Linked DNA regions of Verrucosispora sp. NA02020. The protein of the gene in region 1 interacts with the protein of each later gene in a pairwise test. Links are inferred from orthologs where the notes say so. Each region holds a gene or a part of one and is shown on either strand. Other genes may lie near its edges. The genes, in order: rsfS and HUT12_RS14270.

The links.
Region 2: the proteins of rsfS (region 1) and HUT12_RS14270 interact in binary tests that used the Escherichia coli proteins (3 or more experiments, as listed by UniProt). The link is inferred for Verrucosispora sp. NA02020 from one-to-one orthologs.

Annotation. Positions count from the first base shown.
Region 1 is NZ_CP054923.1:6,537,932-6,552,380, reverse strand. Bases 920-3,888 are described here. They hold rsfS (ribosome silencing factor), read left to right. Parts: upstream 920-2,186; coding sequence 2,187-2,591; downstream 2,592-3,888. Other genes in these bases: HUT12_RS29280 (DegV family protein), read left to right, coding at 3,273-3,888; HUT12_RS29285 (histidine phosphatase family protein), read left to right, coding at 2,588-3,238; nadD (nicotinate-nucleotide adenylyltransferase), read left to right, coding at 1,491-2,090; pepN (aminopeptidase N), read left to right, coding at 920-1,416. Outside these bases: more of pepN, read left to right, coding at 1-919; more of HUT12_RS29280, read left to right, coding at 3,889-4,121; HUT12_RS29275 (SDR family NAD(P)-dependent oxidoreductase), read left to right, coding at 4,296-5,063; HUT12_RS29270 (ComEA family DNA-binding protein), read left to right, coding at 5,856-6,602; HUT12_RS29265 (ComEC/Rec2 family competence protein), read left to right, coding at 6,599-8,974; holA (DNA polymerase III subunit delta), read left to right, coding at 9,095-10,078; HUT12_RS29255 (hypothetical protein), read left to right, coding at 10,075-10,617; rpsT (30S ribosomal protein S20), read right to left, coding at 10,703-10,969; HUT12_RS29245 (phosphotransferase), read right to left, coding at 11,119-12,105; HUT12_RS29240 (DUF4240 domain-containing protein), read left to right, coding at 12,203-12,736; lepA (translation elongation factor 4), read left to right, coding at 12,839-14,449. UniProt on the Escherichia coli protein: Functions as a ribosomal silencing factor. Interacts with ribosomal protein uL14 (rplN), blocking formation of intersubunit bridge B8.
Region 2 is NZ_CP054923.1:3,253,164-3,267,611, reverse strand. The notes cover bases 7,821-10,788. They hold HUT12_RS14270 (AAA family ATPase), read left to right. Parts: upstream 7,821-8,732; coding sequence 8,733-9,845; downstream 9,846-10,788. Other genes in these bases: HUT12_RS14265 (DUF5682 family protein), read left to right, coding at 9,842-10,788; HUT12_RS14275 (VWA domain-containing protein), read left to right, coding at 7,821-8,718. Outside these bases: HUT12_RS14325 (MAB_1171c family putative transporter), read right to left, coding at 1-390; HUT12_RS14320 (ImmA/IrrE family metallo-endopeptidase), read right to left, coding at 405-917; HUT12_RS14315 (phosphoesterase PA-phosphatase), read left to right, coding at 1,234-1,749; HUT12_RS14310 (helix-turn-helix domain-containing protein), read right to left, coding at 1,760-2,170; HUT12_RS14305 (alpha/beta hydrolase), read right to left, coding at 2,588-3,340; HUT12_RS14300 (HAD family hydrolase), read left to right, coding at 3,492-4,172; HUT12_RS14295 (STAS domain-containing protein), read left to right, coding at 4,403-4,858; HUT12_RS14290 (hypothetical protein), read right to left, coding at 4,902-5,093; HUT12_RS14285 (hypothetical protein), read left to right, coding at 5,454-5,921; HUT12_RS14280 (hypothetical protein), read left to right, coding at 5,921-7,318; more of HUT12_RS14275, read left to right, coding at 7,315-7,820; more of HUT12_RS14265, read left to right, coding at 10,789-12,655; HUT12_RS14260 (GntR family transcriptional regulator), read left to right, coding at 13,056-13,793; HUT12_RS14255 (cyclase family protein), read left to right, coding at 13,886-14,448.

The DNA.
Region 1 (14,449 bases):
GGGCTGCTCAACTTCGACGGCATCTCGTACGCCAAGGGCGCCAGCGTGTTGCGGCAACTGGTCGCCTGGCTCGGTGACGAGGCGTTCCTGGCCGGTCTGAACGATCACTTCGCCCGACACCGGTTCGGCAACGCCACCCTGGCGGACCTGCTCGACAGCCTGGGTGCCGCCAGCGGCCGGGACCTCACCGACTGGGCGGAGCCGTGGCTGCGTACGGCGCAGGTGAACACGCTGCGGTCCGAGGTGCGGCTGGACGCCGACGGCCGGTACGCCGAGGTGGCCGTGGTGCAGACCGCCCCGCCGTCGCACCCGGTGCTGCGTCCGCACCGTATCGGGGTCGGCCGGTACACCGTCGACGGCACCGCCGAGCGGCAGGAGGTCGACCTCGACCCGAAGGCCGACGACGGTCGTACCGTGCTCACCGGGTTGGTCGGCGAGCCGGCGGCGGCGGTCCTGCTGCCCAACGACGGTGACCTGACGTTCGCCAAGATCCGTCTGGACCCGGCCTCGGCCGACGCCGTGCCTCTCCTGCTGCCCCGGCTGGCCGACCCGCTGGCCCGGGCGCTGCTCTGGGGCGAGGCGCTGGACGCCGCCACCGACGGGGAACGGCCGGTGCCGGCGGTGGTGGACCTGATCGAGGCGGCGCTGCCCGCCGAGACCGAGGTGATCATCGCCGAGGACGTGCTGGCGCTGAGCCGGTCGCTGGTCGACCGCTACCTCGACCCGGCGGCCCGGCAGACGGCCCTGGCCCGGATCGCCGACGCCTGCCGCCGGTTGCTCGACGGTGCCGCGCCGGGGGAGTCGTTGCAGTTGGCCGCCGCGCGGGGCCTGATCGCCGTGACCACCGACGCCGACCTGCTGGGCGGCTGGCTCGCCGGTCGGGGCGTACCGGCCGGGTTGGCCGTCGACACCGAGCTGCGCTGGTCCGTCCTGGCCCGGCTGGTGGTGCTGGGGGCCGCCGGTGCGGCCGAGGTCGCCGCCGAGGCGGACACCGACCCGAGCGCCGCCGGCGCGGAGCGGGCCGCCACCTGCCGGGCCGCCCTGCCCGACCCGGCCGCCAAGCAGGCCGCGTGGGAGATCATCGTGTCGAACACCGAGCTGTCCAACCGGCTGGTCGAGGCGACGGCCGCCGGTTTCTGGCGCCCCGAGCAGGCGGAACTGACCGCCGAGTACGTGCCCCGGTACTTCGACGACATGCCGGCCGCCGCGCGGCTGCGTACGCCCTGGGTGGCCGACCGGGTGGCCAAGCTGGCGTTCCCCCGGTACGCGGTGGCGCGATCGACCCGGGAGGCGGCCGAGGCCCTGCTGGCCCGCGACGACCTCACCCCCGGGTTGCGCCGGGTGGTCACCGACGCCGACGACGACCTGCGGCGGGCACTCCACGCCCGATCGGCGGTCGACGGCACGCCCAGCTGACCTGGTGTCGCCGGGTCGGTGCCGTGGGTCACGGCCCGGCCCGGCGTGAACCGGATTCGGCATAGGATCATGGTGTGCGGGAAGACATCCGGCGGGTCGGGATCATGGGCGGCACGTTCGACCCGATCCATCACGGCCACCTCGTCGCGGCGAGCGAGGTGGCGGACCGGTTCGGGCTGGACGAGGTGGTGTTCGTGCCCACCGGGCGGCCCTGGCAGAAGGAGGACGTCCCGGTCAGCCCGGCCGAGGACCGCTACCTGATGACGGTGATCGCGACCGCGTCGAACCCCCGCTTCCAGGTCAGCCGGGTCGACATCGACCGGGGCGGTCCCACCTACACCGTCGACACGCTGCGGGATCTGCGCGCCGAGTACGGCCCGAAGGCCCAACTGTTCTTCATCACCGGCGCGGATGCCCTGGAACGCATCCTGAGCTGGAAGGACCTGGACGAGATCTTCGAGCTGGCCCACTTCATCGGGGTGACCCGGCCGGGCTTCGAGCTCTCCGACGAGCACGTACCCGCCGACACCGTCAGCCTGGTGCAGGTGCCGGCGATGGCCATCTCGTCGACCGACTGTCGGGCGCGGGTCTCCCGGGGCGTACCGGTCTGGTATCTGGTGCCGGACGGTGTGGTGCAATACATCGCGAAACGGCGGCTCTACCAGGGTGATTAGCCGGTTTCGTCCCGATTACTGCGTGAAACCGCCAAGTCGGGAATCCGCAGGGTGTGAGAGGCTTGAGAGCATCGCACGGGTGATCGAGGGAGAACGGTGACAGTTTCGGAACGCGCTCACGAGCTGGCGATGGCCGCCGCCCAGGCCGCGGCCGACAAGAAGGCTCAGGACATCGTCATCATCGACGTGGGTGACCAGCTCGCCATCACCGACGCGTTCCTGATCGCCGCGGCCCCGAACGAGCGTCAGGTGCTCGCCATCGTCGACGCCATCGAGGAAGCCCTGCTCGAACTGCCCGAGAAGGCCAAGCCGGTGCGGCGCGAGGGCGAGCGCGGCGGCCGGTGGGTGCTGCTCGACTACGTCGACATCGTGGTCCACGTCCAGCACACCGAGGAGCGCGAGTTCTACGCCCTCGACCGGCTCTGGAAGGACTGCCCCACCATCCCCTTCGTCGACCGGGACCTGGCCAGCGCCGAGGCCGCCAGCGGATCCGGCGAGTGACCCGGCTGATCGTCTGGCGGCACGGCAACACCGACTGGAACGCCGCCGGTCGGGTGCAGGGGCAGACCGACGTACCCCTCAACGACCGCGGCCGCGAGCAGGCGCGCCAGGCCGCGCCGCTACTGGCCGCGCTGCGACCGGACGCCATCGTCGCCAGCGACCTGAGCCGAGCGGCGGACACCGCCGGTGCGCTGTCCGCGCTGACCGGTCTGCCGGTACGCTCCGACGCCCGACTGCGTGAACGCCACTTCGGACGCTGGCAGGGCCTCCTGCTCACCGAGGCGACGGCCCAGTTCCCGGCGGAGTTCGCCCGCTGGCGGGCCGGTGACCCCGACCCGGGCGCGGAGATCGAACCGTTGAGCGAGTTGGGCAAGCGGATGGGCACCGCCCTCCAGGAACTCGCCGACGAACTCGCCGGCCGCACGATCGTCGTGGCCACCCACGGCGGTGCCGCCCGGCAGGGCTGCGGTCAGCTGCTCGGCTGGGAGCCCAGCGTGCTCCGTGCCGTCGGCTCGCTGCGCAACTGCCACTGGAGCGAGCTGCGGCACGACGCCGACCGTGGGTGGCAGATGCGGACGCACAACGTCGGCCCGGTCGACGTACCGCCGGTCGCACCCGCCCGGCCGGGCTCCGCCGAAGCGGTCTGACGCCGCACCGCACCGATCGGCTACCGTGCCGGGCATGCCCGTCGCGGTCGTGACCGACTCCACCGCCTACCTGCCGCCCGAGCTGGTGCCCGCGTACCAGCTCACCGTGGTGCCCTTGACCGTGGTGCTCAACGGCGTCGAGGGACTGGAAGGGGTCCAGACCTCCCCGGCGGACGCCACCCGCGCGCTGAGCTCCCGCCGGGTCTCGGTGAGCACGTCCCGCCCGTCCCCGGAACAGTTCGTCCGGACGTATCAGCAGTTGCTGGAGGCCGGTGCGGACGGCGTCGTGTCGGTGCACCTGTCGGCGGGACTCTCCGGCACCGTGGAAGCCGCCGAACTGGCCGCCGCGCAGTTCGGTGACCGGGTGACGGTGGTCGACAGCCGCTCCTGCGGCATGGGCCTCGGCTTCCCGGTGATCGCCGCCGCCCGGGCCGCCCAGCGCGGTGCCGACCTGACCGGCGTACGCGCCGAGGCCGTCGCCGCGATCGACCGGACCACCATCTACTTCTACGTCGACACGCTGGAGTTCCTGCGCCGGGGTGGACGGATCAACGCGGCCGAGGCGCTGCTCGGCACGGCACTCTCGGTCAAACCGATCCTGTACATGCCCGACGGCGTCATCGTCCTGTGCGACAAGGTGCGGACGGCCAGCCGTGGTCTGGCCCGCCTGGTGGACCTGGCCGTCGAGGCGGCCGGAGACGCGGAGATCGACCTGGCCGTGCACCACCTGGCCGCACCCGAGCGCGCCGAGACGTTGCTGGGGGCGCTCACGACCCGGCTGGGCACACGCCTGCACGACACGTACGTCTCCGAGGCCGGTGCCGCCGTCGCGGCCCACGCCGGCCCCGGCCTCGCCTGCGTCGTCACCCACCGCCACCCCTAGGGTCCTGCCTCCCCCGGCTGGCGGTCCTCCCCGCCCCGGGTGAGGCTCGCCGATCGTGGAGTTGTGGTCGAGGGTCCGTGCGGTTTTGTCCCGTTATGAAAGTGCCATCACTTCATGATCGACGGGGTGGGTGCGGGGATGCGGGAAGATGGGCGGGGGTGGGAGGAGGGGCGGATGTCCTGTGTGGTGACCGGGGGTGGGCGAGGCGTCGGGCGGGGGATCGTGGAGCGGCTGCTCGCCACAGGTGAGGCGGTCGTGATCGTCGAGCGTGATGCCGGCACGGTGTCCTGGGTGGAGCAACATGCGGCGAACGGGCGACTGGCGGCGGTGGTCGGCGACGCCGCCGACGAGGGCGTCGCCGGCCGCGCCGCCGACCTGGCCGAACGCGCCGGGCCGCTGACCGGCTGGGTGAACAACGCGGCGGTGTTCCGGGACGCCTCGGTACACGACGCCCCGGTCGGCGAGGTGGTCGACCTGATCACCCGTAACCTGCGCCCCGCCGTGGTCGGCGCCGCCACCGCGGTACGCCGCTTCCTGGCCGCCGGCACCGACGGCGCGATCGTGAACGTCTCCTCCCACCAGGCCGCGCGACCAGTGCCCGGCTGCCTGCCGTACGCCACGGCGAAAGCCGCCATCGAGGGGCTGACCCGCGCGCTCGCGGTCGAGTACGGCCCGCGCGGCATCCGGGCGAACACGGTAGCCCTCGGTTCGGTGGCCACCGAGCGGCACGAGGCGTTCCTGGCCGCGCAGACGCCGGAGCAGGCGGGACGGGTCGAGGCGGAGCTACACCGCCTGCACCCGGTGGGCCGGATCGGCCGACCCCAGGACGTCGCCGAGGTGGTGGCGTTCCTGCTCTCCCCGGCGGCGGGCTTCGTCACCGGCGCCACCCTGCCGGTCGACGGCGGACGCGCGGCCCTCGGCCTCGACCCGGAATCCCGCTGACCCGGGCCGGTCACGGCAGCGGAGCGACCAGCAAGGACTGGCGGGGCTGAGGCGAGCCCCGGTTCGTCGGTGGGAGGCGTCGTCCACCGGCTGCTCTCCTCCTCCGCCCTGTCGCCCTCGGCAGGATTCGTCTCGCCGTCACCGCCCTGTCGCCGGTCGCTCATAGCCAATGAACGGTGCACGCCCTCCGAGCGGAAGATCACGCTCGATCCGGGATCGAGTGGCATCCGAGCGCGACGGTGACCACTCGATCCGGGATCGAGCGTGATCTTGCGGTGGAGGCGACAGCGACCTCGGTGGCAGCGCAGTTCGGAAGCATCCTTGGCCCGGTGAGGTCCGTCGGGTCCGCCGGGTCCGACGGGTCCGGCCATAGCACGAACGATGCGTGATCAGGCGGTTGTCCACAGACGACCGGTTATCCACAGCCGGGGCGATCGACGGCGGCGCGCGTCGTGCTCGCCGTCCTAGCCTCGCGCCGTGTCCAACGACGACGAGGAGACGGCGGTCCGGGATCGCCTGTGGCGGCTGATGCCCGGCACGACATCGCGGGGTCCCGTCGTGCCTGCCGGTCGACCGCCACCGGCAGGCCAGGACGTCGACCCGATGTCCGTGCACGTCACCGGCCCTCACACCTACGGCTACCCTCCGGTGTCGTCGTCGATGCGGCGCGCGCCGGTGGAGTGGCCGACCGTCGCGCTGCCCGTCCACACGCCGGTCGCCCCGGAGCTCTCGTCGGACACCGGGACCTACGCCACCGGTCCGCAGCCGTCTCCCTCGGCACCTGGCGGCACCGTGGTCACCGATCCGTACCCTGCTGCGGCACGAACCGGCCGGTCGAGTGCCGAGGCACAGACGAATGCCGACGCGACGCCGGCACCGTCCCGGCTGCCCGGGCCCGGGGCGTTCGACCCCGGGCGGCGCGGGGTCCGGGTGCTCGCCGTCGTCGCCATTCTGGTCGTGGTCGTCGCCGCCGTCTGGGCGTGGCGGTCCCGTCCGCAGGTCGAGCCGGTCGTCACGGTCACCGGTCCCAGTGGCGTCGCCGACACCGGGGACCCGTCCGTTCCTACCGGTGACGAGCAAGTGACCGACCCGTCGGCCGTACCCGTCGGTGAGGTGGTCGTCGCCGTCGCGGGCAAGGTGCGTCGGCCGGGTCTGGTGCGGCTTCCGGCCGGGGCTCGGGTGGCCGACGCCGTCGAGGCGGCCGGTGGAGCGCTGCCCGGGGTGGACGTGGCGATGCTGAATCCGGCCCGCAAGGTGACCGACGGTGAGTTGATCGTGGTCGGCGTACCGGCGCCGACACCGGCCGCCCCGGCGCCCGGTGTCGCCGTACCCGGTGCCGTACCCGGCGGCCGGGTGAACCTGAACACGGCCACGCTCGCGCAGCTCGACGCGCTGCCCGGGGTGGGACCGGTGCTCGCACAGCGGATCATCGAGCACCGCGACCAGCGCGGCGGCTTTCGCGCCGTCAGCGACCTGCGTCAGGTCAACGGCATCGGCGACGCCCGGTACGAAGAGCTGAAGGACCTGGTGACGGTGTGACCGCCGAGGCGACGGTTCCCGATCTCCGGCTGGCCGGGCTGGCCGTGGCGGCCTGGCTCACCGCCCTGGCCGGACTGCACCTCAGTGCGGGGCGGACGTTGCTGGTGGCCGGGGTGGCGGCGACCGTGGCGATGCTGGTCGCGGTGCACCTGCTCGGGTTCGCCGGGCGGCAGGGTGCGGTCACCCGACGCTACGGCTGGATCGTGGTGGCGGCGTTGATCGGGATCGTCTGCGGTGGTGCGGCGACCTCGGCCCGACTGGCGGTGCGGGACGCCGGTCCGTTGCGCGCCCTGGTCGAGGAGGGCGGGCAGGTCACCGCGGAGCTGGTCGTCCGGGACGATCCCCGGGCGCTACGCGGCGGCATCGTCGGCCGCCCGCCGACGTTGCTGGTGCCGGCCCGGCTGGTGGGCGTCACCGGCGCGACGGGGCAACGGGTCACCGCGCCGGCCCGGGTGCTGGTGCTCGCCGACGAACCCGCCTGGCGCGGGTTGCTGCCCGGGCAGCGCATCACGGCCGAGGGCCGCCTGACCGAGCCGCGTGGCGGTGACCTGACCGGTGCGGTGCTGCTGGCCGAGGGCGAGCCCGTCCGGCTCGGGTCGGCGTCGGCGCTGCAACGGGCTGCCGGGCTGCTGCGGGCCGGTCTGCAACGCGCCTGCGCGCCGCTGCCCGACGACCCGGGCGGCCTGCTGCCCGGTCTGGTCGTCGGCGACACCAGCGCACTGCCCGACACGGTCGAGGAGGACTTCCGGGCCACCGGCATGACGCATCTCAACGCGGTCTCCGGGTCCAACGTGGCGATCGTCGTGGGGGCGGTGCTGTTGGCGGCGCGCTGGGCCCGCGCCGGTCCGACGCTGGCCGTCGTCCTCTGCGGGCTCGCCCTGGTGGGCTTCGTCATCCTGGTCCGGCCCTCGCCGAGCGTGGTGCGTGCGGCGACCATGGGGGCGATCGGACTCGCCGCGTTGGCCACCGGGCGACCTCGGGCGGCAGTGCCGGCCCTGGCCGCCGGGGTGGCGGTGCTGGTGCTCGTCGACCCCGACCTGGCCGGGGACGCCGGCTTCGCGCTGTCGGTTCTGGCCACCGGTGGTCTGCTGCTGCTCGCGCCACGATGGCGCGACGGGTTGCGTCGACGGGGCGTACCGGCGGGGGCGGCCGAGGCGCTGGCGGTACCGGCCGCCGCGCAACTGGCCTGCTCCCCGGTGATCGCCGGGCTGTCGGGCACGGTCAGTCTGGTCGCGGTCCCGGCGAACCTGCTGGTCGTGCCCGCTATCGCCCCGGCCACGGTGCTCGGGGTGCTGGCCGCGACGATCTCGCCGGTCTGGCCCGCCGGTGCCCAGGCCGTCGCCTGGCTGGCGCACTGGCCGGCGTGGTGGCTGGTGCTGGTGGCCCGGCACGGGGCCCGCGTGCCGGCCGGCAACCTGCCCTGGCCGGGTGGCGTGTCCGGGGCACTGCTGCTGGCGGCGCTGACGGTGGCCCTGCTGGTGGCGGCGCGGCGGCCGGTGGTGCGCCGCCTGGCGGCGGTGCTGACCGCAGCCGTCGTGGTCGGCACCCTGCCGGTGCGGGTGGCGGCGCCGGGCTGGCCCCCGAAGGGGTGGGTGGTCGTCGCCTGCGCGGTGGGTCAGGGCGACGTCGTGCTGCTGCCGGTGGCGGCGGGGCGCGCCGTCGTGGTCGACGCCGGACCCGATCCGGCGGCGGCGGACGCCTGTCTGCGCCGGCTCGGCGTACGGCGGGTGCCACTCCTGGTGATCAGTCACTTCCACGTCGACCACACCGGGGGAGTGGCCGGGGTCTTCCGGGACCGTCGGGTGGACACGGTGGTGACACCTCGCTGGCCGGAGCCGGAGATGGGGCGGGACCTGGTGCACGACACGGCCGCCGCGAACGGCACGCCTCTGGTGGCCGCCCCGGCCGGGTGGCGGTACCAGGCGGGCGCGGTCGACCTGGTGGTCCTCGGTCCGCCCTACCCGATGCGGGGGACCAGGTCCGACCCGAACAACAACTCCCTGGTGTTGCGGGCCACCGTGGCCGGGGTGCGGATCCTGCTCGCCGGGGACGCCGAGACCGAGGAGCAGGAGGCGCTGCGGGAACACCTGCCACCGCACGGGCTGCGGGCCGACGTGTTGAAGGTCGCCCACCACGGCAGCGCGTACCAGGATCCGGCCTTTCTGGACGCGATCGCGCCGGCGGTCGCGTTGGTGCCGGTGGGCGCGGGCAACACCTACGGGCACCCCAACGAGGCGGTCCTGGCCCGGCTGAGTCGAGGTGGGGCGCGGGTGCTGCGGACCGACCTCGACGGGGACGTGGCCGTGGTGGTCGGTCCGTCCGGGCTCGCTGTGGTGGCAGGGGGAGTGGACCTGACCAGGGCGAACAGATGAGCGAATCCGACTTATGGAGAAAGAAGGCTAATTGTAAATATGTCTGGATTTGCGCTGAGTGCGGGGTCTGCCAGCACAGTACCGACGAGCAGACTGGACCTCGCCGCAGAGCGTGCGAGTATGGGCGGCGTGACCGCCGCCAGTGCCGCTCCCATTGTGCTCGTCCTCGGCGACGAGGAGTTGCTCGCCACGCGTGCGGTGACCGAAACCGTCGCCGCCGCCCGCGCCGCCGACCCGGGCGCGGACGTGCGGGAGTACCAGGCGGGGCAGCTCACCGTGGGCGAGATCGACGAGATGCTGAGCCCGTCGCTGTTCGGCGGGCGGCGGGTGCTGGTGCTGCGGTCCGGTCAGGACGCCCGCAAGGACCTGACCGCCGCTCTGCTGGCGTACGCGAAGAATCCCGATCCCGAGGTGCAGCTCGTCGTCCAGCATCTCGGCGCGGCCAAGGGCAAGGCGTTCGCCGACGGGCTGAAGGCCGCCGGTGCGCAGGTGCTGGCGGCCACCAAGCTCAAGGGACACCGCGACCGGGTGGCCTTCGTGCGGGACGAGTTCCGCCGGGCCGGTGCACGGTGCACCGACGACGCCGCCGAGGTGCTGATCGCGGCGGTCGGCAACGACCTGCGGGAACTCGCGGCGGCCTGCTCGCAGCTGATCGCCGACACCGACGGCCGGATCGGCGCCGACACGGTCTCCCGGTACTACCGGGGTCGGGTGGAGGTGAGCGGCTTCACCGTCGCCGACGCCACCATGGTCGGTGACCTGCCCGGCGCACTGGAGGCGTTGCGCTGGGCGCTGCACGTCGGGGTGGACCCGGTGCCGATCGCCGACGCCCTCGCCGACGGGATCCGCACCGTGGCCCGGGTCGCCTCGGCCGGCCGGGGCAGCCCGTACCAGCTCGCCAGCAGTCTGGGCATGCCGCCGTGGAAGGTCGAACGAGCCCAGCGGCAGGCCCGGGGCTGGACGCCGGACGCACTGGTGGACGCCATGCGGGCGGCGGCCGAGTGCAACGCGGCGGTGAAGGGCGGCTCCGACGACCGGGCGTACGCGCTGGAGAAGGCCGTCTTCTCGGTGGCCGCCGCGCGGCAGCAGGGCGGCGCCAGATGAGCGGAGCCCTCCGTGGCTCCTGGGCCACGATCCCGGCCGACGAGGAGCGGTACCGACCGCTCTACGCCCGGGTGCTCGGGTTGCGTGTGGTCAACCCGGGCGGGGTGCTCTGTTTCCTCTTCTTCGAGGGTGCGATCGCGCTGGCCGCCCTGCTCGTGCTCGCCGAGTTGGTGAAGTGGTGGGCGGTGCTGGTGCTCCCGGCGGCGGTGGCCGTCATGGTCAAGCTCAACGACATGGTGGCGGCCGTGGTGGTCCGTTCCGCAGCGGCCGTGCCGGAGCAGGAACGCGACCGGTTCCGGCGGCAGATGGAACCCGTGGTGGGGCGGGCCCGGGTCGACTGGCTGCCGCACAGCGTGCCGGGCGTCGTGCTCCGATCGGAGCCGCTGCCCGCCGTGGAGCCGTCGTCACCGACGCGTCGGCCCGGCCCGCCCGTACCCACCCTGCGGCCGGCCCACCCCGGCACCACGAACATCGTGCCCGCCCCGGACGTGCCGAAGGTGCCCGGACGTCGTCGCCGCACCGCCGAACCCGGCTCCTGAACCACCTGCGCCCGAGTCGGACGAGGACGTGCGGAAGCCCCGAGGCAGTGCCCCGGGGCTTCCGTCAGGTCTGAGGTCGCTGAACTCAGGCAGCGAGCGACGTGACGCGCTTGGCGATCGCCGACTTGCGGTTGGCGGCCTGGTTGGCGTGGATCACGCCCTTGCTGGCAGCCTTGTCCAGCTTGCGCGAGGCGTCCTGCATGAGGTTGGTGGCCTTCTCGACGTCACCGGCCTCAGCGGCCTCGTGGAACTTGCGGATGGCGGTCTTCAGCGACGACTTGACCGACTTGTTCCGCAGCCGGCGCTTCTCGTTCTGCCGGTTGCGCTTGATCTGGGACTTGATGTTCGCCACGCGACAGCCTCGTCTTGATAGCTCGGGTTGGTCAGCTTGTGCGCGCGACGACGAGCAGGCGTCATCGCTGCGCGAAAAGCCAGGTTACCAGGTCGGTCGGCACGGGCCAAAACAGCCCTCGCGGGCAGGCGGCGCGTGACCGGGCGCGCTCAGGTCCAGCCCTGTCGGCGGGCCAGCCAGCCGAGCGCCTGTTCGCCGGTCCACCGCTGGTGCGCCGGCAGGTGGGCCGACGCGGTCGGGGGTGCCGACGCGGCGGCGGTGAGGTGATAGCCGGCCAGGGCGGCCAGCGTCACGTCGAGCGCGTCGTCGGGTGCGTCGGCGACGGTCGGGTGGGCGGCGAAGAGAGTGTCGACGTCGAGGCCGGAGGCGTACCCGGTGATCAACAGGTTGACCAGGTCGAACCAGGCCGGGCCATGGCAGAGCCAGGTCCAGTCGCAGAACCAGGCGGTGCCCGCGCCGTCGATCAGGACGTTGTCCGCCCGCAGGTCGCCGTGGGTCAGGCCGGTCGTGGCGGCGGCGTACCCGGGAAGCCGGGACTCCAGCGCGGCCAGGTCGGCGATCCGCCCGCGCAGCGGATCGGGCAGCGGCGGCACCGGTTCCCGGCCGGCGGTCACCTCGTCCCACCAGAGGATGTCGTCGCGGGCGAGGTCGGCGAGCCGGGGCAGCCCGAGGGCGACCAGGTCGGGTGGTGGGTCGGCGAGCGCGGCGGCGAGATCGGCGTACCCGGCGAGGGTGTCGGCCAGTTCGGCGGGATCCCAGGGCAACCGGGGGAGGCGGCCGTGGACCGGTTCCAGGCAGAGCGCGTACCAGTCGGCCACGAACAACGTCCAGCGCAGGCGGGGGGCGGGGAGGCCGGCGGGCAGTCGGCTGAGGATGGCCGCCTCGCGGGCGTACCAGTCGACCAGATGCGGCTGCTCGACGCGGGACGCGGCCTTGACGAAGGCGCTGCCGCCGTCGCCGGTGCGCAGCACCGCGGCGAAGCCCCGGGTGAAGCCGGCATCGGCGGTCTCGGCGGCGACGACTGGGGCGCCGAGCCGGTCCGACAGAGCGGCGCGGACCGTCCCCGGCAGGGTGTGCCACGGCGGGCGTTGGGCGGTCGCGTGGTACGGCACGGGCGGCAGGGCCGGGTTGCTCACCCGACCATGCTGCCCGGTACGGCGTCGCCGCCGTGCTCCGCGCGCCGGACTCGTCGGGTCCCGCCGCCGTCTGACCTCTCTGTCAGACTGCCGGGTCATGAGGACCGAGGACTTCTGGCAGCTGATCGACCGGGCCCGCGCCGGTGGCGGGGAGCCGGACGCCATCGCGGCCCGCGCCGTCGCGCTGCTCGCCGCCCGCGACCCGGAGGAGATCGTCGGGTACGCGGAGCACCAGCGGCGGGTGCTCGCCGCCTCCTACCGGGTCGACCTGTGGGGTGCCGCGTACATGATCAACTATGGTGCCTCGGACGACGGCTTCGAGTACTTCCGGGGCTGGCTGATGACGCGGGGCCGGGAGGTCTTCGCCCGTGCGGTCGCCGACCCGGACTCGCTGGCCGAGTTGCCGGAGGTCCGGGCGGCCTCGCTCAGCGGCGAGGAGTTCGAGTGCGAGGACATGCTCGCCGTGCCGTGGGACGCGTACCGCAAGGCGACCGCGTCCGACATGCCGGTGGCGCGTGAGGCGGCGCGGACGCCGGACCTGAACGACTTCTGGGACTTCGACAACTCCGACGAGGCCCAGCGGCGGCTGCCCCGGCTGGCCGCCCTCTTCGTCGAGCCGCCGCCGGAGTGAGTCCGGGTTCGCCCGCGCGGCGGTCGTCCGCCGGGGACGTGGGAGCATAGAGGGGGCCGGCGGTGCCGGCCCGCTCACGTCAGCCGACCAGAACGGACCGCTGTGCCACCGACGCTCGATCCCGGCGCGAACGCTCCTGGTGCCACCGACCCGGGGCGGATCAGGAACTTCTGCATCATCGCCCACATCGACCACGGAAAGTCGACCCTGGCCGACCGGATGTTGCAGCTCACCGGTGTGGTCGACCCGCGGCAGATGCGCGCGCAGTACCTCGACCGGATGGACATCGAGCGCGAACGCGGCATCACCATCAAGAGCCAGGCCGTTCGCATGCCGTGGACGATCCGCGAGGGCGAGCGGACCGGTGAGCAGGCCGTGCTCAACATGATCGACACCCCGGGTCACGTGGACTTCACCTACGAGGTGTCCCGCTCGCTGGCCGCCTGCGAGGGTGCCGTCCTGCTGGTCGACGCCGCGCAGGGCATCGAGGCGCAGACGCTGGCCAATCTCTACCTGGCGCTCGAGAACGACCTGCACATCATCCCGGTGCTCAACAAGATCGACCTGCCCGCCGCGCAGCCGGAGAAGTACGCCGAGGAGTTGGCCCACCTGATCGGTGGCGACCCGGCGGACTGCATCAAGGTCTCCGGCAAGACCGGTGTCGGCGTGCCGCACCTGCTCGACGAGATCGTCCGGCAGTTCGTCCCACCGGTCGGCGACGCCGACGCTCCGGCGCGCGCGATGATCTTCGACTCGGTGTACGACGTCTACCGGGGCGTGGTCACCTACGTCCGGGTGGTGGACGGGCGGATCAGTGCCCGGGACCGGATCAAGATGATGTCCACCGGTGCGGTCCACGAGCTGCTGGAGATCGGCGTCATCTCGCCCGAGATGGTGAAGTCCGACGCGCTCGGGGTCGGCGAGGTCGGCTACCTGATCACCGGTGTGAAGGACGTCCGGCAGTCCCGGGTCGGTGACACGGTCACCATCAACGGTCGGCCGGCGGCCGAGGCGCTCGGCGGGTACAAGGACCCGAAGCCGATGGTCTACTCCGGCCTGTACCCGATCGACGGGTCGGACTACCCGGCGCTGCGGGACGCGCTGGACAAGCTCAAGCTCAACGACGCCGCGCTGACCTACGAGCCGGAGACCTCCGGGGCGCTGGGCTTCGGGTTCCGCTGCGGCTTCCTCGGCCTGCTGCACCTGGAGATCATCGGGGAGCGGTTGGAGCGGGAGTTCAACCTGGACCTGATCTCGACCGCTCCGAACGTGGTCTACCGGGCCATCCAGGAGGACGGCGTGGAGATCGTCGTCACCAATCCGAGCGAGTACCCGACCGGCAAGATCGCCGAGGTGTACGAGCCGACGGTGCGCGCCAGCGTGCTCACCCCGAACGACTACGTCGGTGCGGTGATGGAGCTCTGCCAGGGGCGCCGGGGCAATCTGCTCGGCATGGAGTACCTCTCCGCCGACCGGGTGGAGCTGCGCTACACGCTGCCGCTGGCCGAGATCATCTTCGACTTCTTCGACCAGCTCAAGAGCCGGACCAAGGGCTACGCCTCGTTGGACTACGAGCCCACCGACGAGCAGGCGTCCGACCTGGTCAAGGTCGACATCCTGCTGCACGGTGAGCCGGTGGACGCGTTCAGTGCGATCGTGCACAAGGACAAGGCGTACGCGTACGGGACCACGATCGCCGCGAAGCTGCGCAAC
Region 2 (14,448 bases), 3.3 Mb from region 1 along the record:
CATCGGCTCGGACTCGGCGAAGTCGGCCGCCCAGAACATCGTGATCATGACGGTGGCCACCACCGCCAGGAACAGCCATCGCCGTCGCATCGACCGACGCGCCCGCTGCGGATCCCCAAGGTGCAGGAAGAGGAACTGGATGGCGGTGGCGGTGATCAGCGCCGCGCCGTGCTCGACGGGCTTGGCCAGGTTCGGCACCCCGGACACTCCGTCGATGAAGCTGTGCACCGGGGCCCACCCTGCGGTGACGGCGACGCCGCAGCCCAGGCAGATCCCCAGACTGGCCAGGATCCTCGGGTTCGACGGGTCACGCCGTAGCGCGCCCAGCTTCACGACGAACGCCGCGACGGCGACCACCAGCGCCACGACGTGGCCCGCCGCCACCAGCATGCGTACCTCCCGGCTCAGTCGGTCAGCGTGGCGGCGATGCGGTACATCACCGCCGCCGTCTCGTCCGCGAGGTCGTCGAAGCCGCCCACCTGGCCGGCGGTGGCCATCTGTGCGCCGAGGTAGGTGGCCAGCAGCTCGGCGTCGTGTTCCTGGCGGTCGTGGAACGTCGACGACGAGCGGGCCAGCAGTGCCTGCACGTCCGCCGCGTCGGGCAGCTCCGGCGTGGTGGGCGGCAGCACCACCTTCCCGGTGTGTCGCAGGGCGATGTGCATCAACTCGTGCAGGATCGTCTGGGTCTGCAGGACCGGGGACGAGTCGCGGCTGTAGAGCACGTAATCCGTCTCCGTGGTCGCCACCCACAGCCCACACGGACCGGCCTGCTCGCCCATCGTCATGGCGAGGACCTGGATGTCCCGGCGACGGGCGGCGGCCAGTGCGGAGATCGTCCCGGGAAGCGTCAGCGGTGCCGGCAGGTCGACCACGAGTTGGCGGATCAGCTTCTGGATCTGCCGTCTCTGCCGCCACATCGTCGCCGCGCCTCCCCCGTGCGAGCCTCCACCGAGACGATCCCGTGCCTGCCGTCCGCCCTCGTGTCCTGGTCCGACGTCCGGTCCATCGAGCCTCGCGCCGCGCCACAATAGTGGCGGCACAAGGGGGCAGCATAACCAACCGGCGTCGATCGCGGGATCCCCACGCGGCGCGAGCCCCTGCCGCGATGTCCCGGCCCGACGGGGCAGAATGCGGGACGTGCACGACACCAGGGAGGTCGAGGCCGGTCGACTGGCGCTACGGTCCGCGCGCGTGGTGACCGAGGTGTTCGCACCGGCACTGCTGGCCGCGGCCATGCCCGTCGTCATCGGAGTGACGAGTGTGTCGCCCCTCGTCGACGGCCTCGGCTGGGCGCTGGTCGGCGCGCTGTTCTGCTCGGCGATCCCCAACGCGTTGATCTGGTGGGACGTCCGCCGTGGGCGGCTGACCGACCACCACATCCGGGTCCGCGAACAGCGCCGGACCCCTCTTTTGTACGGCCTGCTCTCCGTACTCGTGGGACTGTCTCTGATGATCGGTCTCGGCGCGCCCCGACCGGTCACCGCGATCATCGTGGTGATGTTCCTGCTCGGGGTGGCGGTGACCGCGGTGAACCTCGTCTGGAAGCTCAGCATCCACGCCGCGGTGGCCGCCGGGTCGGCGGGGGTGCTCGTGGTCGCGTTCGGTCCCGTGCTCCTCGCCACCGCCCCGTTGGTGGCGCTGGTCGGCTGGTCGCGCGTACGGCTGCGGGATCACACCGTCGCCCAGGTGATCGCCGGCACCGCAGTGGGGGTGCTCGTCGCGGCGCCGACGTTTCTCGCCCTGCGGTGATCGGGGCGCGCTACGGGTCGAAGCGGTCCCGGCGCGCCTTGCTCCGTGCCTCCAGCGCGGCAACCTGCTCGACGATCGCCCGCAGACTGGCCCGGGGCGCGCCGGGCGGCATCCGGCGGGCGAGCACGGTGATCGTCTCCAGATCCGGGTCGCTGACGGACTCGGCGTCGGTCACCCGGTCGAAGAAGAAGTTCGGCTCCACCCGGAAGAAGTTGGCCAGTTGCTGGATGGCCGAACGCGACGGATTGTCACGCTCTCCCCGGAGCAGATAGTTGACGTAGCTGGTGGACAGACCGGTCGCCCTGGCCACCTCGTCCGGCGAGAACGCCTTGTCGGTGCCGGGCTTGAGTCGCGTCTCGAACAGGTGCCGCAATCGGGCCGCGAACGAGGTCGGCCCGTCGGCGCTACCAACGTCGGCCATGACCACCTTCCGATCCACCTGCGACATCCGTCGCGACCCGTCCGGGGTCGACCACGATAGTTGCTGAACGTCGCGGCGCTGTGCTCTACTGAGCTGCACTCGACAACTATTGTGGCAGTGACACCGTAGCGGACACTGCCCGATACCCAAAGACATCCACGGCCACCGGCAGATGTCGAATCGGTATCAGTGTCGGGTGACGAGCGTCAGTGGTGGGCACGGCACGGGGAAACGCAGGCTGTCACGGCGTGCGTTGCCGCATCTCGGGCGGCCGGTAGCGGGCGCAGGGCTCGTCTGCCCTCCGCGTCCGGAACGCCCGCCCCCCTGGCGCCTGGCCCGGGGCGGTGCACGCCCCGGGCCACCTGGGATCACACATCACCCGACCGGCGGCGCCATGATGCGCTTCCCCGAGTCCGGTCAGGCGCTCGCGGGCACCGGGCGCAGGTGCCGGGCGAAGAACCGGGCCGCGTCCTCCCCGGCGAACTGCGGGACACCGGTGTGTCCGCCCATGTTGGCGTGCAGCGTCTTCTCGGTCGAGCCGAAAGCGTCGAACAGGTCCAGGGCCGCCTGCCGGTCGTTCCCCTCGTCATCCCACTGCAACAGCACGTGAAGCGGAATGGTGACCTGGCGTGCCTGCTCGAACATGATGCGAGGCACGAGACTCCCGGCGAAGAAACCGGCGGCCACGATACGGGGCTCGACCACCGCGAGCCGGATACCAACGGAGATCAATCCCCCTGAGTACCCGACCGGGCCGCCGATCTCGGGCAGCGACAGAAGCGCGTCCATGGCGGCCTGCGTCTCCGGGACCGCCTTGTCGACGAGCGGTAGGACGAGGGCGTCGACGATCTCGTCGCTGACCGGCTCACCGGCCTCCAACGCCCGGCGCAGATCGACACGGGCCTGCTCGGCGGCGGCCCAACGGGGCCGGTCACCGCTGCCGGGAAGCTCGATGGCGGCTGCCGCGAAGCCCTCTGCCACGGCGTGCCGGGCTCGCGCCACCAGACGGGGGTACATCGTGCGCAGTCCGAGCGGGGGGTGGCCGAGCAGAATCAGCGGGACCGGCGCGGATGCGGACGCGGGCGTCCACAGAATGCCGGGAATCTCGCCGAGGACGAATTCGCGTTCGCGGACGCCGTCGTCGAGCCGATGCGCGGTAGTGAATCGCATGGTCGTGCCTTTCGGGAGTGCTCGTGAACGGCGCTCCCGGACGACCTATCGCCCGACCGTGGCCCCAGAGGGGAGCGCCCATTTCCACAACGTCACGGGTGCCACCTCCTCGGTCTCTCGCACGGACTCGGAAGAAGTCTACGCTGGGCGAGTGATCCGGGCCGTGATCGTGGACGTCGACGACACCCTGTGTCTCACCCAGGCCGCCGCGCTCGCGTTGGAGAACGAGGTGCTGGCGGAGATGGGCCGACCTCCGATCCCCCCGCACGTCCACCTGTCGACGTGGGGCGCACCACTGCTGGACGCCATGCCCATCCGATCGCCCGGCCTCGACCTGGCCCGGTTCACCGCGTTGCACCAGCGGGCGCTGGAGCGGCACGTCGCCGACGGTCGTCTGGACGTGGTCCCGCCGGAGAACCTGCGGGCACTGGACGAGTTCGTGCTCTCCGGCCGGAAGGTGTTCCTGTTGACGTCGCGGACCGAGGCCGAGATCCGGCACATGCTGGCACCGGACCACGTCCTGGCCACCCGGATCAGCGGCGTCTACCACGCCGGGAACATGCGCTTCCGCAAGCCGGACCCCCGCGCCTTCGACGAACTCCTGGCGTCCACGGGACTGCCGCCGGCCCAGTGCGTCTACGTAGGGGACTCTCCCGGAGACGCGCTGGCTGCCGGCGGCGCTGGCCTGCACTTCATCGGCTGTCTGCAGAGCCGGATCCGGACGCCCGCGGACTTCGACCCCCGGTACGTCGACGCTTTCGTCGACGCCTTCCCCGCCATCGTCGACGCGGTCCGGCAGCTCGATCCGGTCACCCCGGTCTCCAGCGGGTGACCTGCGGCGGAGCAGGGGTCGCCGGACGGCGATCCCGACCCCGGTCGGCCACTGCGGCACCGGCGGGCGTGGCATCGGTCGCCGGCGGCGGGTACGGTCGAGGCAAGGCGTCCTACGCGCCACGTCGAGGTCGGCACCTGAAGCGCTGTCCTCCCCGGCGCCGGATCGATGGTGGCAACCTCATCCGGCCGCGCCAGTGCCCTTCGCCAGGGCAGGGACCGAGCATTCGCATGAATGTCGTCACTGACCAGGAACTCCTGCAATTCCACCACTATGACGCCAGCCCGAGCACCCGGCACGTGACCCTGTCCGGTGAGGCCGATCTGGCCACCGCCACGCGCATCCAGCACCACCTCGGACTACTCCTGACCCCCGAGTGGATCACCCATCTGGTGCTCGACCTGACTCCGCTGAGGTATCTCGACTGCGCCGCTCTCTCCGCGCTGCTCGTGATCGGGGAGACCGCCGCCGCACGCGGGCAACGGATCACCGTCACCGCCACCAGCGGCACGGCGAGGGTGATCGCGCTCAGCGGCGCGGAGCACGTCCTGCGGGCGTCCGGCCACCTCGCCGGACAGACCGCGTCGATCACGCGCGAGGTGACCGGCCCCCACCGCCCGCCGGCCGCCGTCGTTCCGGGACGTCTCGTGGACGCGGGACAGCCGGATCGACCGGCATCCTGCTGACAGGTCAACCCGGCAGACAGCGTCTACGCCGGTGGCGGTCGGCCTAACCGGCGGCCCCGATGCCGCCGACGGTCAGTCCGGCCGCCAGCAGCACCGCCAGCGCGCTACCGGCGGCGATCCACTGGCGGCGACGGCGGACGCGATGCTCCACCAGGTCGAGTCGGTCCTGCGGGGGCCGCAGGACCGGCACCGCCTGGGTCAGCAGAATCCGGATGTGGTCGTCGTCGTACGTCACGCCCTACCTCCAGACCGCGAAGAGTTCGAGATGCGGATCCGCAGGTACGCCTCCGGCTGCCCACCGTCGGCGATCGCGGGCCGCGAGGTTAACGCCGGGTTCCCCCGTCGTTGCACCTGCCGGGTGCGGGTGAGAGAGCGCACACTTCCCGTAGAGCATCCTAGGAGGATGGCCTGGTGGTCGGCGGATGGTGGGACGACCTCGGCGCGGCGGGATGTCGTACCCGTGGGCCATGATCTTGTCAGCACGGCGGCGCCGGGACCGGTCGGCGCACGCATCACCACGGCGGACGCCGAGTCCGCAGCGGGCGGGAGGATTGCGGTGACGGACCTGGACGGGACCGCCTGGCGGCGGCGGAGCGTGGTGGCGGTGGTGCCGCCGGCCCGCCCCCGCAAGCTGGCTAAGGTGCCCTTCGTCGAACTGGCCGACGGCCGATTGCAGGGAGTCGTCTCCAGCGGCTCGGACATCGATCGGGTCTACGTCTCGTCGGTGACCGCCGGCACCCACGCCTACCACTGCAGCACCAACAACAACCGGCCATGCGGCGGGCTGCGGGGTGCGCCCTGCAAGCATCTCCAGGCCCTCGCCGAGGAGGCCGTCCTGCAGTACGGTGTCGCGCGCGTCGCCCGGTACCTGCGAGTCGACGCCGGTGACGAGGTGCGCGGCGGGGCCGACCTGCTGGCCCGGATGGACACCCGGCACGAGCCCACCCCGGCCGCCGTGGTGTTCAGCCGGTTCCTGCGCCACCTGGCCTACCTCGAACTGCCGGACAGCAGCACCGCACTGCCCGAGCTGCACTGGTTCCCGGCAACCGGGGCGGTTCGCTGATGCTCGGCACCCAGTTGGCACACCTGCAGCAGGACCTTCCGGCGGGCCTGGCCGATGCCGACACGGTGGTGGCCGGCTTCGACGCGGCACTGGTCAGCGGATTCGCACGGGTCGGGGACGAGGCCACGGCAGCGTTGACGGCACTGGCCGACGCGGTGGCGGGCACCCCGTTGGGCGCCTGCGCGGCCGACGCGGTGGGCCGGGTGACGGCGGGCGGGTTCGGCCCCGACGACCTCGCCGTCCTGGCGGGCACCCGGTCAGCGCTGCTCGGTGCGGCGCACGACGCACTGCTCGACCGGTTCGACACCGCAGTCGGGCGGGACCGGGCCCCGTGGGCGGCACCGGCCGGTGCACCGGTCGAGCCCACTGCCGCGAGCGGCGCGGCCGCAGCCTGGCTGCACGAGGTGGCCGTGGCCGGTTGGCGCGGCGTCGACCACGAGTTGCTCTCCGCCGTCGGCTCGCCGGTCGAGGCCGCCCTGGCCGAGCCACGGCTGCGCCGCATGGCAGTGCTGCTCGACGGGCTCGCCGCCGAGGTGCGGGCGAGCCTGCCGGTGGCCACGATGCCGCAGGTGCCGGCCCGACGCTGGGGTGACCTGTGGAGCCGCGCCGTGCTGCTCGCGCAGGACCGGTCCGGTCCGGTGGACGACGTCGAGCGGGTCTCCGGGCGTCTGCTCCCGCTCGGGGTGGACGTGCACGAGCACGCCACGGCGGTGCAGGTGCAGGTGCACGCCGTGCTCGAACCCTCCGACGGCGGACCGGCCCGACTGGTCCGTACGGCGGTGGCGGCGGCGAAGGTCGAGACGATCACCGGGCCGGCGGTGTGGCGGCTCCTGGCGGCGTACCCCGTGCTGCTGGCGGCGGTGGCGCAGCGTCGGTCGGCGACCGTCACCGACCTGCCGGTGCGCGGCGCAGACCTGACCTGGTGCGAGGCGCAGGCCCGGCCGGGCGAGCCGGCCGACCCGTTCGCCACCGGCCGGTTGTTGCTCGCCGACGCGACGGCGGCGGCCACCGCCCCGCTGGACCGGCATCCGGCCGCGATCGCCGAGCCGGTCCTGCTGGAGGGCTACCGGGTACGCAAGGGTGGCGACGGGCTCACCCTGGACCGGGACGGCGAGTCGATCGGCGTCGCCGTCGAGCGGCTGCCGGCGGCCGGTCCGCTCACCGCCGCACTCGTGGCCGCCTCGACCGCATGCCTCGGCCTGGCCCGCTGGGACGACGGGCGGTGGTGGGTGCAGCCGCTGGCGGTGCAGGCCAGCGTCAAACGTGCGCCCGTCGAGGCGCACAACGGTGACTGGGCCGAGGGTGTCACCGACCCGAAGGTGGCCAAGGCCGAGGCCAGGGCGGGCGACGCCGTGGCCGTGCTGCGCGAACGCGCGGGACGGTTGCTGCGCCGATGACCCACTCCCCCGACGACCGGGCCGCCGCGAACCGGCGGCAGGTGCTCTACTGGCGGCTGCTGGGTCGGATCTTCGACCCGGACGAGCAGCCCACCCTGGAGTCGGCGAGCATGGCCGTGGTCGAGGACCTCGGCCTGCCGGCCGCCCTGCTGGACCCGTCGGTGTCGGTGGACACCGTGGTGCAACGCTTCCCCGAGGTGGCCGACGAACTGCGGGGCCTGCTCGTAGACACCGGCCCCAAGCCCGAGGCTGAGGCCGGCACCGACGCTGAGGCCAACCCCGAGGCGGAGGCCGGCACCGAGGCGGAGGCCGGGTCGACCGGCGGGCCGCATCAGCCCGGTGAGGCCGAGGTCCGGCGAGCCGCGTTGGTGTCGAAGTTGCTGCTCAACGTCTTCGCCACCGGTGCGGGGCCGGTCACCGCGAGTCAACTGGCCGGCTGGCAGGCGGACGCCGGGTGGTTCGAGCAGGCGCTCGGCAGCGCGCCCGGCGAGCTGCGCCGGCAGGGCACCGGGCTCGGCCCCACCCTCGCCGGGATCGAGGGTGACCTGGTCCGGCGGATGCGCCTGCGGGAGGTGCTGGCGGACCCGACGCTGGCCCGCCAGCTCACGCCCAGCATGTCGCTGATCGAGCAGCTGCTGCGGGACAAGTCCAATCTCTCCGGCGTCGCGTTGGCCAACGCCAAGGCGCTGATCCGCCGCTTCGTCGACGAGGTCGCCGAGGTGTTGCGGACCCAGGTCGCGCAGACCAGCGTCGGCAGCATCGACCGGTCGGTGCCGCCCAAGCGGGTCTATCGCAACCTCGACCTGGACCGCACCATCTGGCAGAACCTGACGAACTGGAGTCCGGAGGACGAGCGCCTCTACGTCGACCGGCTCTACTACCGGCAGACGGCGCGCAAGACCACGCCGTCGCGGCTGATCGTGGTGGTGGACCAGTCCGGGTCGATGGTCGACTCCATGGTCAACTGCACCATCCTGGCGTCTATCTTCGCCGGGCTGCCCAAGGTCGACGTGCACCTGATCGCGTACGACACGCGGGCGTTGGACCTGACCCCGTGGGTGCACGACCCGTTCGAGGTCCTGCTCCGCACCAACCTCGGCGGTGGCAACGACGGGCCGTTGGCGATGGCGATGGCCCGCCCGAAGATCGTCGAGCCGAGGAACACGGTGATGGTCTGGATCTCGGACTTCTACGAGTTCGGCCGGTCCCAACCCCTGTTCGACGGCATCGAGGCGGTGCACCGGTCGGGGGTGCGGTTCATCCCGGTCGGCTCGGTCAGCAGCTCCGGCCAGCAGAGCGTCAACCCCTGGTTCCGGCAGCGCCTCAAGGACCTGGGCACCCCGGTCGTCTCCGGCCACATCCGCAAACTCGTCTTCGAGCTCAAGAGCTTCCTCACCTAGGAGAGACACCCCTGATGTCCGAGATGCTGCGTGCCCCCGCCGAGGTCAAGTACGCCGACGAACTCGACTTCCTGGAGTCGGTGGACACCGGTCCGAAGCCGTACTCCTGGCGGTTGAGCCCGCGCATGGTCCGGCTGTTCGTGCTCGGTTCGGAACGCGCCGACGGTCTGGACCGGGAGATCCCGCAGAAGTGGTTCGGCGACCGCAGCTTCGTCGAACGCAGCATCGTGACGCTGGCGTCGGACCGGGGCCTGCTGCTCATCGGTGACCCGGGCACCGGTAAGAGCTGGCTCGCCGAGCTGCTGTCGGCGGCGATCTGCCGCAACTCCACGCTCGTGGTGCAGGGCACCGCCGGCACCACCGAGGACCACATCAAGTACTCGTGGAACGTCTCGATGGTCATCGCCAAGGGACAGTCGCGCGAGTCGATGATCCCGTCGCCGATCATGACCGCGATGGAGCAGGGCGTGGTGGGGCGTTTCGAGGAGCTGACCCGCTCCACCAGTGACGTACAGGACGCGTTGATCTCCATCCTGTCGGAGAAGTACGTCTCCATCCCCGAGCTGAACGACGACAACATCGTCTTCGCCCAGCCCGGGTTCTCCATCATCGCGACCGCCAACAGCCGGGACCGGGGCGTCAACGACCTGTCGTCGGCGTTGAAGCGACGCTTCAACTTCGTCCGGATCCCGGTGGTCACCAACAAGCGCAGCGAGGCGGAGATCGTCCGGTTCCGCACCGAGGAGCTGCTGCGCCGGCACCACGTGGAGCTGGACGTGCCGCCGACGCTGCTGGACATCCTGCTGCAGAGCTTCGCCGACCTGCGGGCCGCCGCCGCGTCGGCGACCAGCGACGACGAGAAGTTGGAGTCGGCGCTCTCCACCGCCGAGCAGATCGGGGTGCTGGAGGACGCGATCCTGCACAGCCAGTTCTTCGGCGACCGGACGCTGCGCGCCGAGACGCTGGCCGGGTCGCTGATGGGGTCGCTGGCCCGACGCAGCCCGGAGGACCTGGCCATCCTCAACAAGTACCTGCACGCGGTGGTGGAGCCCCGGGCCACCCAGGACGGTGGTGAATGGCGCGGCTTCCTCGACGGTGGCCGTCAGGCGATCGCCGCCCTGTCATGAGCGCCCCCGCCGCCGTCGGCGCGTTCGGTGCCCTGCGTGACCAGCTCACCGATGCGGCCGCCGCCTTCGCGGGCGGTCCGGACGCGCTGGCCGACATCCTCGCCGGGATCGTCGACGACGTGGACCGCGCCCTGGGCGAGCGGCTGGAGATCTTCCCGGTCTGCCACCATTCGCCGGCCTCGGCGCTGGCCATGGTGCGCCGGTTGCGGAGCAAGCAGCCTCGGGTGATCTATCTGGAGCTCTGCGAGGACCTCCGACCGTTGCTGGGGGAACTGCGCAACTGTCGGTTGCCGGTGGCGGTGCAGGCGTTCGCCTCCGAACTCGACGGCTTCCCCGCCGCGTGGGGTCCGCTCAGCGTGATCGCGCCGGTCACCGAGGCGTCCGCCGAGTACCAGGCGATCGCGTACGCGTTGGAGACGCCCGGGGTGGAGTTGGTGCTGGTCGACCGCTCCACCGATCACGTCTTCCAGTGGTCGCCCCGGGGCGGGACCCCGCCCCAGGGCGAGGTGGCCGGCGCGGAGAGCGGTGCCGAGGCGGGCGAGCAGGCGGCCCTGCACGGCGACGCGGTGGGCGTGGAGATCGGCGACCTGCGTCCCCGGTTCGCCGAGTTGGAGGCGCACCTGCTGCACCACGGCAAGGTGCGGCACTGGTCGGAGTGGTGGGACCAGTACGTCGAACGGCCGCTCACCGTCGCCGACCACGACACCTACCGTCAGGTGATGGTGCTGATCGGCAGCCTGTTCCGGCGGCTGCGTCCCGTCGGGTCGGACCGCACCGACCGCGACGAGGACCGGGAACGCTACATGTGGACCCGGATCCGGCAGCACCTGGCCGCCTCCGGGGCCGACCCCGAGGACTGCCTCTACGTCTGCGGCGCCTTCCACGCCGCCAGCCGCGTCGCGCAGTTCGGCCTGGACTCCACCGCCCCGGACTTCGACATCTCCCCGCGTACCGCGACGCGGTGGCGGTACGGCCTGATCCCGTCCAGCCACTCGGCGATCGAGGCCCAGTTCGGTCTCGCACCCGGATCGGTGTCGATCGCGGCCGCGAGCTGGACCAAGGCGGTGAGCGGGTCACGCCTGACGCCGTACCGGCTGGACGGTCAGCGGGGTGGCACGCCCCGGGGCCGGCGGGGACGCGCCGCGCCGGATCCGGCACCGGACGAGGCGGTCAGCGACCGGCTCTCCGGGTTCCTCGCCGCGCCACCCGCCCTCGACGGGCTCGACGAGGCGGAGCTGCGCCGGTGGTGTGTGGACATCGTCCGGCTGGCCCGGCGCAACGGCTACCTGGCCAGCACCGCCGACGCGATCGCGGTGTTCGAGACCTCGATCCTGTTGGCGGGGTTGCGCAACCGGGCCCGGCCCACCCCGTACGACTTCGCCGACGCGGCGGTGACCTGCATCGAGAAGGACGTGGTGCCGGGTCGACGTGACGTGCGGCGGCTCTGCGAGATCCTGCTCGGCGGGGACCGGATCGGGCAGGTCGGCTACGACGCCCTGCCGCCGTTGGCCCGCGACGTGCTGGACCGGCTCCAGCCGCTCGGTCTGGACCTGGAGAAGCGGACCATGCAGCGGGCGTTGCTGGATCTGCACGGCAACCCGGAGCTGGCCGGCTGCTCGGACCTGCTCTGGATGCTGCGGCACGTGCTGCCGCCGGACGCGGTCCGGCCGATCATGGGTGAGCGTCGGCTCGGCCACCGGTCCATCCAGGAGAGCTGGGATCTGGCGCTGGGCCGTCACCAACGCGCGTTGATCGAACTCGGGTACGAGGGGGTGACCGTCGAGCAGGTGCTGGAACAGCGCCTGCGTCGGGCGGCACACGGCCCGGACGCCACCGCCGCCGGTGCTCTCGCCGCCGTCGAGGACGCCATCCGGCTGCTGGACAGCCCTCGGCTGGTCGACGAACTGGGTGCCCGGGCGGTGGAGCTGCTCGCCGCCGAACGCACCGTCGACGACGCGCCGCGCGTGCTGCGCCGGATCCGCCGGCTGCTCGCCCACCACCAGGCCACCGCGCCGACGCTGCCGGCCTGGTGCGCGGCGTTCGTGACCACCGGGTACGCCCACTACTGCACGTTGCTGCCGACCGCGTTCGTCGAGGAGGAGACCGGCGTCCGGCAGGTCGGGGCGATGCTCGGGTTCCTGTTCAGCCTGGAGAGTCTGGCGCTCTCCCTCGGCTGCGACCGGTCCCAGCTCGAACTCGCGGTGGGTCAGTCCCATCCGGAGGCGCCGGCCAAGGTGGCCCTGCTCTGGGCGGCCCGGCACCAGCTCGGTCTGCTGCCTCTGACCGAGCTGCGGGCCCAGTGCCAGGAGCTGCTGGCCAACCCGCTGGTGGTGCCGGCCTTCCCGCAGTATCTGTCCGGGTTCGTGCACGCGCTGGAACCGGTGCCGGGGCTCGCGCCGTTCGTGGTGGAGACGATGTCCACCGCGTTCGCCCGACTGCCCGACCCGGTCCTGCTGCCCTGGCTGCCCAACCTGGTCACCACCCTGCGGCAGCACGGCGCCGAGTCGGTGCCGTTGCTGGTCCGCGAGGCGGGGCGCACGTTCCCGGGCACACTCTCCGAGTTGGACTCGTGGGTCCCGCCCTGGCTGCGTACCTCCCCCGCCGTCCCCACCGTCGCGCCGCGCTTCTCCGGTGGGGCGGCCGGGCCGGTGCACGCCCTGCTGGCCGCTCATCCGGAGCCGGTGGACGCGGTCGCCGGCCTCCTCGGTGTACGGGGCGACTGGTGTGCTCCCCGCAGCGGTGCGGCGGTCCTGGTGGAGGCGCACCCGAGCACCGCCGAGGCGGTCGCGTCACTGTTGTCCGACAGGTAGCACCGGCGGCGCGTGGGGCATCTGCGCCCCACGCGCCGCAAGCGGCGTCTGCGGGATGCATGGCGCCCGACCCCGTGCGGCGCGCGGTATGTATGCGTCGCCGCCGGCTCACTCCGCTCGGCCGCAGGCCACTCGTCCGTGCCCCCGGTTGATGCCCATCGACGCAATCCCGGATTCGGCTGTCACGTCCGCGCTACGGCGGCGTCGCGATGCCCCGGGCTGCTCAGCGTCGACCCTTCGCTCACAGAGCGTCTACCAGCGCTTTCGGGCGTCCAGACCCGGCCGAGCTGACCTCTTGACGGGTCATTCATGTTACGGCTACGTTTCCGTCTACCGTACACCGTCGACGATAAGTCGCCGGGCTTCATCAAATCCGGGCCCCCTTCGGGAAGGTTGTCGCATGGTCAACTCGGCCGAACCCGCATCGTCCGTCACCTCGCTGCGCGTGCCCCAGAAGGTCGTGCTCAGCGAGTCGACCTACGACGTACTGCGGGCGGCGATCCTGGACGGCACTCTGCCGCCGGGCACCCGGATCGTGGAGGAGTCGCTGGCCCGGCAACTCGGCGTCAGCCGCGCGCCACTGCGCGAGGCCATCTGGCTACTCAAGCGGGACGGCCTGCTCGTCGAGGAGTCCGCGCGCACCACCCGCGTCGTCCAGTTGACCGAGGACGACGTCCACGAACTGCACATGGTCCGCACCGTGCTGGAGACCCTGGCCTACCAGCAGGCGTCACCGCGGCTGCGACCGTCCGACGTCTCCGACCTCGAGGATCTGATCTCCCAGATGCACGAGGCGTCGGCGGCCGGTGACACCCGCCGGATCGCCGACCTGGACTACCGGTTCCACCGCGCCCTCTGCGCGCCGTGCGGACTTCCCCGGATCATGAAGGCCTGGGACGAGCAGCATGTGCTCTTCCGTCTGTGGCTCAACATGGTCGGCCCGACGTTGGGCGTGCAGGACATCGCGGAGTCGCACCGGGTCCTGCTCGGCGTCGTGCGTGACGGTGACGCCGAGGCCATCTCCGAGCAGGTGATCCACCACGTCTACCTGGTCGGCGGCGTGATGGCCGACCAACGCAGCCGCTGGGCGGCCGCCCAGCCCCGTCTCTACTTTCCGCAGGCTGCCCCAGGCGCCTGATCGACCCCGTGCGCCGCCGGCGCCTGATCGACCCTGCGCCGGAACCTCGCCAGGCCGATGCCCCGGACCGCACCGAGAGATAGCGAGGCCCGATGAGAACAGTCAACCTGACGCTGCCGCTCTATCCGTTCATGCCGGTCGGCAACGTGTGGGCCTGGGACTCCCCGTTCCAGCTCACGCCCGTGACGACTCACGAACGGCAGGGTGTCTCGACCCACCACATGAGCTTCCACAGCGAGGCGGGCACCCGTCTCATGCTCGGCGCCTGCTACGACGACGACGCACCCCGCATCCACGAACTCGACTACGGCACGCTGGTCGACCGCGAGACGGTCGTCATCGACATCCCGAAGCAGGCCGGCGAGGAGATCGAGGCCGACGACATCGAGCGCGCCGTCGTCGGCGATCCCGACTACCGCGACGGTGACGCCGTGCTGCTGCGCACCGGGTGGGGCGACGACGAGCGCTACCGCACTCTCGGTGACGACTACGCGACCACCACCCCGCACTTCTCGCTGGACGGCGCGAAGCGGCTGGCGGAGGTGATGACCGAACGCGGTAGCGACCTGATGCTGACCGACTGCGCGTACATCGGCAATCTCGGCGAGGGCTTCATGTTCCCGGAGTGGGCCTCCCGCAAGCCGTGGGACCGTCC